DNA from 2 places in the Blautia sp. DFI.9.10 genome. Region 2 is predicted to be linked to the other one. Evidence: predicted binding sites of a transcription regulator. Region 2 holds the regulator's gene; the other holds the start of a gene.
What was found. The regulator Rex, encoded in region 2, represses fermentation and respiration genes when NADH is low (regulators of the CRP and FNR family bind a similar motif). The targets are predictions, from matches to a motif close to ATTGTTAANTANTTAACAAT.
Positions count from the first base shown of each region.

Region 1: NE671_RS13900 (L-lactate dehydrogenase) is a predicted target of Rex. The motif match lies at 1,119-1,138, and genes of this name have one in related genera.

Region 1 is NZ_JANGAA010000027.1:6,139-9,939, reverse strand. Features, by position in the region: gene NE671_RS13905 (Tex family protein) at 1-76, opposite strand, end outside; gene NE671_RS13900 (L-lactate dehydrogenase) at 149-1,096, opposite strand; gene NE671_RS13895 (FMN-binding protein) at 1,443-3,056, opposite strand; gene NE671_RS13890 (penicillin-binding Tp47 domain C-containing protein) at 3,221-3,801, opposite strand, start outside.
Region 2 is NZ_JANGAA010000001.1:186,047-189,847, reverse strand. Features, by position in the region: gene alr (alanine racemase) at 1-617, opposite strand, end outside; gene NE671_RS00830 (NAD(P)H-hydrate dehydratase) at 614-2,131, opposite strand; gene NE671_RS00825 (redox-sensing transcriptional repressor Rex) at 2,193-2,840, opposite strand; gene abc-f (ribosomal protection-like ABC-F family protein) at 3,055-3,801, shown strand, end outside.

The DNA.
Region 1 (3,801 bases), on a different contig from region 2:
CGATCAGCTTAACCGCTGCCTCGACCTGCCATTTCTCAACGTTCAATTCTCTGGTAATTACCTGAATAATATCCATTTTTATCTTTCTCCCGTTGTTTCAAATTTGCCTGAGGCTGCTTTTTCCTTTTTACACAGCTTCTGACATTTATCAAAGATCAATCTGTGCGATCACGTCCTTCAGAGCATTGGCGCTTGCATGAAGCTTCTCTGTCTCCTCCTCGGTCAGCGGAACACGAACGATACGTTTTACACCTTCCGGTCCGATAGAAGCCATGGTACTAAGACATACGTCTTCAACACCGTACTCTCCGTGAAGCATGGTTGATACACTGACTATTGTATCAGATGCTGCAAGAAGAAGCGAGCAAAGTCTGCAAACAGATACGGCTACCGCATAAAATGTAGCACCCTTCTTGGCGATCACAGTTGATCCTGAAGTATGAACATACTCCAGAACCTCTTCTCTGTCAAGTGGCTGCAGATCTTTCTGATCCTCATGAACGATCTTGTCAAACTCATCAAGGGTCGCACCTGCAACAAAGGCTCTGGACCACGGTACAAAGGAAGTATCTCCATGCTCTCCGAATACATAGGCGTGGATGTTTTTCTCAGATACACCGTAGTGCTGAGAAAGTCTGCAGCGGAGACGGGCCGTATCCAGGGCGGTTCCGGAACCAAGGATCTGATTTTCCGGCAGTCCGGAAAGCTTTGCAAATGCATAAGTCATAATATCACATGGATTACTTACGATAATATAAAGCGCTTTGGGAGCCACCTTTACGATCTCCGGAGTAATACTCTTCATAATGTTGACGTTGGTCTGTGTCAGCTCGATGCGAGTCTGTCCCGGTTTTCTGGCAATACCGGAAGTGATGATCACAATGTCAGAATCTGCAGCATCCGGGTAATCTCCTGCCACGATGGAGATCGGCTCACGGAAACTGGTTCCCTGCTCAATATCCATAACCTCACCTTCAGCCTTATCTTTGTTAATATCGATCAGAACGATCTCTGATGCAATACTCCTCTGTGATAAGGTATAAGCGATAGTTGCTCCTACACTTCCTGCTCCGATGATCGTAATTTTACTGCTCATATTTGTTCTCCTTTCAGCATTGTTTGTCATTTTAATAACAACTTTAATTACACACATTCAAACATAACATAAAATATTGCCCTGTGCAACAAAAATTTTATTGTATTTCTCAGGTTAAATCCCTCTAATTTACTTTTTAAATCATTTAAACCACTTATATTTTCTGATATTTCTCCTATTATTCTGTATACATACCTGTTATTTTTTTATCGATTTATGAAAACAATTTCAGAACCATAGTAAAAAACCTCTGAACTTCAAGAAAATCAAGAAGTCCAGAGGTTTCTTTCACATCTTATTTATTGGCTTAAAATCAAATGTTTATAGCTGCCCACTGTTCACCCGGTTAATTCTTCGCCTGGGCAAGGGCCTTTTGTGCAGCGTCTATGATACCCTCGGATGAATATGTTGCTCCGCTGACGGTATCGATGCCATCTGCCGACTGGTTTGCCATGATCTGAGAATAGATCGTGCTCCATGCAGGATCAAAAAATTCCGGTGTATCCTGATTGGTCTGCTCAATGGATGCGATCTGGCCTCCTGAGATCGTAATTGTCAGATATGTTTTTCCTCCATATCCAAAAGCTGATCCCGTATACGTTCCATCTCTGTACATTCCCACCGGTTCCGGTGCTTCCGTTGGCTCCGGTGTCGCATCCGGCTCATTTGTTCCTGGTGTTGGAGTTACATTAGGCTCCTCCGGAACCGGCGTCACATCCGGATCTTCCGGCTCCGGCGTCGGGGTTGCTGCCGGTGTCTCTGTTGGCTTCGGTGTGGCTGTCAGTTTCGGCGTTGCCGTGGGTTTCGGTGTGGCTGTTGGCTTTGGTGTCGGTTTCTTTGTTGGAGTTGGTGTAGGTTTCTTTCCATACTCCGGATTGACCGCTTCTTTGAGAGCTTTTTTTACAGCGTTCAGAATTCCGTTGGAGGAATAGGTGGCTCCGCTTACTGCATCAATATCATCCACAGAATCCGTGCCAATGATCTGTTCTTCCAGCATGCTCCATGCTTTTTCAAAAAACTGCTCCGTGTCCGTATTTTCCTGTTTCAGAGCTTCGATCACTCCATCCTTGATGGTCACAGTTACTTTCACATCTCCATTGAAGCCCTTTGCCGAAGCTGTATATTTACCGTCCAGATATTTTTTGGGACTGTCCGGATCTTCCGGTTTCTTTGTAGGAGATGGTTTTTTGGATGGTTTTTTTGTAGGTGACGGAGCTGATGTCGGAGTTGGTAAAGCAGTTGCCGCAGGTGTAGGGGTGACCTGCTGGCTGTTTCCATCTGCCGCTGCCTGGGAGAGGGCATTCTGAACTGCCTGGATGATTCCGTTGGAGGAATAGGTTGCTCCACTTACTGCATCTACATTCGGTGTATTTCCGGCAATCATCCTGCTGATCACACCCTGAGCTGACGCAAAATACGACGCAGTTTCTCCAGATGCCTCCAGAATATCAATGGCTGCGATCTTTCCTCCGCTGACTGTTACCTGTACACGGATCGTACCACCGAATCCGGTTCCAGATCCTTCATATACTCCATCTTTATAGCCATTGGCCGGAACTGCCGCTACCGGGGTCTGGGTAGAACCCTGTCCTGCCGCACCGACATTGCTTTTTGCTGATTCTGAAACCGTTCTCGTACCAGAACTTTTTTTTGCTGCTGTTTTTTTCGCACTTTTCTTTGATGAGCTTTTCTTTGATGTACTGTTTTTCTTATCTGAGGCAGATGTGCTGTCAGAAACAGTATTTCCTTCTTCATATCCGAGATATTTTTCCAACTCCGAAGCAGACATCACGGTTGTCTCTGCTTTCTGTACTGCTTCCGTTGATTCCTCGGATCCCTTCGCCTTTATGCCCGAAAACGCAAGCGCCGCAATCACAGCTGCTGCAGGGATCATTTTCGTCCAGGGCACCTTGGGTGTGCCATTTTCGGCTGGTTTTTTATCTTTTAACTCTTTTTCCATGGATACTTGTTCTCCCCTCTTTCTATGCGGCTTCCCGTCAGGCATATGCTCTGTATCGCATTCCAGGTGATTTTCCGGATTGCTGTAGAAATGAGCAGACCTCTGCCGCAGACATAAAAGGGTCTGCGGCAGAGGTTGTTCTTACTCTTTGCTAAACAGTTGCATTATTTAACAGTTACCACAAATTTCTTTGTAATTCCGTTGCATTTCACTGTGATTGTTGCTTTACCTTTTTTGATTCCCTTTACAACACCCTTGCTGTTTACAGCTGCAACTTTTTTATTGCTGCTTGTATATGTAATCTTGCCTGCAGGTGCTGCTTTGGATCTGATGGTTGTTGTTTTACCTTTCTTGATCGTTGCAGAGGATTTTACAAGGCTGAATGCAGGATTCTTGATAACTACCTTGCAGGTTGTCTTCAGAGTTCCTGCCTTTGCTGTAATCGTAACGGTTCCTGCTTTGATTCCTTTTATAACACCTGTTTTGCTGTTTACGGTTGCAACCTTTGTGTTGCTGCTTGTGTAGTTTACAGTTGCAGATGGTGTTGCAGTTGCTTTTACAGTTGCTGTTTTTCCTTTGTAGATCGTTACGGAAGCCTTTGCGAATTTAATTGTGGAAGCTTTTACTGTTACTTTGCAGGTTGCTGTGGCATTTCCGACTTTTGCTGTGATAACTGCTGTTCCTGCTTTTACACCTTTAACAACACCCTTGCTGCTTACCGTTGCAACCTTTGTGTTACCGGACT
Region 2 (3,801 bases):
GAGCAGTGACGTACCGGAATATGAACACCTCTTTTTTCCAGAAGCTCTGCAAAACGGAGATAACGGTCCAACTGCACCAGTGCAGGAGAACGGTCGGTCTCATCCGCCCTGGCAAAATGGGTAAACATTCCCTCGATCACCAGATTCGGGATTTTTGAGATTTTTTCGATCTTTATCGCATTTTCTGGAATATCCGCATATCCGATCCTTGTCATTCCCGTATCCAGAGCCAGATGAATATGTACATTTTTTCCAATGCGTGCACCTGCTTTTGCATATTCTGCTGCTGTATTAAGATCCGATATGGTGATCCGGATATCATTGGCTGCAAGCTCTTCATAATATTCCTCAAATACAAGGCCAAGGATCAGGACAGGCTTGGTGATCCCTGCATGCCGAAGCTCCAGTGCCTCCTCTGCAGTAGCTGTTGCAAATCCCCAGATATAGTCATAGTCCTGGATCAGACGGGCAATAGCTCTGGCACCATGACCATAACCGTCTGCCTTGATCACAGCGATGATCTTTGTCCCTTCTTTGACATTTTTATGCATTTCCTCAAAATTGTGGGCAATGGCATCCAGTGATACCAGTGCTTTTACTCTCTCGTATTTCTTCATAACTTCGACTCCTCTTCACCTATAGCTAATGCCTTGGGCAGATATTCTATGATATCTCCTGCCAGCATACTGCGCTTTCCTTTTTCAGCGGCTGCAAGATCACCGCAAAGTCCGTGAAGATAAACACCTAACGCGGCCTTTAAAACCATGGGAGGCTGTTCCTCCGTTTTCAGATACATACATAACACTGCTGCCAGGATCCCGGAAAGCACATCTCCGCTTCCTGCAGTTGCCATTCCGGAATTACCGGAAAGATTCAGATACATCTGGCCTTTCTCATCTGCGATCACCGTACATGCATCCTTCAATACGCACACAGAGCCTGTTTCCGCAGCACATTTCAGTGCAGTATCTGCGATCTCATGCTGGATCTCCTGGATCGTTCTGCCACTGAGCCGGCTCATTTCTCCGATATGCGGTGTCAGGACTACATGCTCTCCCAGATACTGATACCACTGTGGATGTGCAGCCAGAAGGTTCAGGCCGTCCGCATCCAGGATCAGCGGCTTTTTCTCCCGGGCAGCCGCCGTGAGAAACCACTGTTCTCTCTCACGGCTGGCCACTGATGTTCCAAGTCCCGGTCCGATCACGATCACATCACACCAGGATAGAAGCTGTTCATTGGATTCCTGATCAAAGCGGCTGCAGACCATAGCCTCCGGAAGGAGTATCTGCAGCGGGATCCTGTTGGCTTCCACAGTCTGGATCTTTACCATTCCCGCACCGGCACGAAGTGCTGCACTGGCGCTTAAATAAGCGGCTCCGCACATTCCCTCACTTCCGGTCACAAAGAGCACTTTTCCGAAGGTACCCTTGTTTCCGCCGGGATCACGTTCCGGAAACAGCTGCAGATCTTTATTTTCCAGACAGGCGGCAGATGCAGTCACAGCTTCCTGCTCATAGATCCCGATATCGGCGGTAACGATCCTTCCTGCATACAGTCTTCCCGGATAAAAGCAAAGACCTCTTTTCCGGTAGGCAAATGTGACAGTCAGATCGGCGCTGAAGGCAATTCCCATTTCCAGGCCAGTATCTCCGTTCACTCCTGACGGGATGTCAACTGCGATCTTTTTGGCCCTCGCACTGTTCATCTCATGGATGATATCAGCATAATGCCCCTCGATCGGACGCGTCAGGCCTACCCCAAACACGGCATCTACTATAGTAGTATATTCACTCCACTGCGGGTTATTCACCTCCGGGACACGATAACCGGAAGCGATCTTATACTGAAGAGCTGTCTCTCTGGTCATTTTATCTTTGTTTCCGACCATATAAAACTCTACCCGGATCCCCTTCAGATGGAACAATCTGGCAACAGCGATACCGTCACCGCCATTGTTTCCGCTTCCGCAGACTACCAGGATCCTTTCGTCCTTCTGGAGATACTTTTCTGTTTCCTCTACCACCTTCAGTGCTGCCCGCTCCATCAGAACCTCGGAGGGAACTCCGATCTCACGGATCGTTGTGGAGTCCAGATCCTTCATTTCTTTGCAGGTAACAAGCTTCTTCATTCTGTCTTCTGCCTCCCCTCTGTCATAGAGAAAGCTGCCGTTTCCGGCAGCTTAACAATTCTTACTTATCCACATGTTCCTGCCTGTATTTGCTGAGATTATAAGACAGTGTCATCAGACTCTCGGAAAGATGAACGTTCTCTACGATCACATCATCCGGTGTCTCAAGATCAAGATGTGCAAAATTCCAGATTGCCTTGATCCCGTTCTCCACCAGAATATCTGCCATTTCCTTGGCTTTATTCTTGGGAAGTGTCAGGATCGCGATCTCCACGTTATTCTCTCTCAGGAAAAACGGAAGCTCACTGAGCATCTGGATCTCAAGTCCACGGACTGCGATGCCCTCAAGCACAGGATTTACGTCAAAGATACCAACCAGCCTGAACCCGCGCTTCTCAAAATCCACATAATTGGCAAGTGCCTGTCCCAGATTACCGGCACCCAGGATGATCATCGGATGAACGGTATCTAGTCCCAGGATCTTACCGATCTCTGTATAAAGATAGTGTACATTATAGCCATACCCCTGCTGCCCAAAACCGCCGAAATTATTAAGATCCTGACGGATCTGAGAAGCTGTGGTATGCATCTTCTTACTTAACTCATTGGAAGAAATACGTTCTACATTGTCTTCCATCAGCTCTCCTAAGTAGCGGTAATAGCGTGGCAGACGCTTAATCACCGCTTTCGAGATTTGTTTTGTCTCCACGATAGTTTTCCTCCTTACCTTACACTAGGTTAATTATAACGAATTGACATTTTCCTGTCAATTAAAGTTGTCTATTCTGTACAAATTTCTTTATAATTTTTCTAATAATTGATTTTTTCTTTGAAATCCCGGCAGTTTCCGTTATAATAGGTGGAGGATTTTTCCCTGTTCAGGCATAAACAGGGGTGATTCTTTATACAGGAGGACAGTTTTTATGATTTTATCATGTCAGAATATATGCAAGGCCTTTGGCGAAAAAGTAATTTTAAATGATGCATCCTTTCACATTGAAGACCGTGAAAAGGCTGCTCTGATCGGATGCAACGGTGCAGGAAAGACCACACTGCTGCGGATCATCATGCAGGAGCTTTCTGCTGATTCCGGTACCGTGGTGCTTGCCCGGGATAAAAATATCGGCTATCTTGCCCAGTACCAGGATATCCACGGACATCATACCATCTACGAGGAGCTTCTTACCACCAAGCAGCACATCATCGATATGGAACGCCGTATCCGCAATATGGAACAGGAAATGAACACGGTGACCGGTGATGAGCTGAACCGTCTGATGGAAACCTATACCCGCCTGACCCATCAGTTTGAGCTGGAGAACGGATACGCTTACAAAAGTGAGCTGACCGGTGTCTTAAAGGGTCTCGGCTTCACGGAGGAAGATTATGACAAGCAGATCGAAACTCTTTCCGGCGGTCAGAAAACCCGCGTGGCGCTGGGCAAGATGCTTCTTTCCAAGCCGGATATCCTGCTTCTGGATGAGCCAACCAATCACCTGGATATGGAAAGCATCTCCTGGCTGGAAACTTATCTTCTGAATTATCCGGGAGCTGTTTTTATCGTCTCCCATGACCGTTATTTTCTGGATAAGGTAGTCACCAAGGTCATTGAGATCGAAGCCGGACAGACCCGCGTATACAGCGGCAACTACTCTGCCTATGCTCTCAAG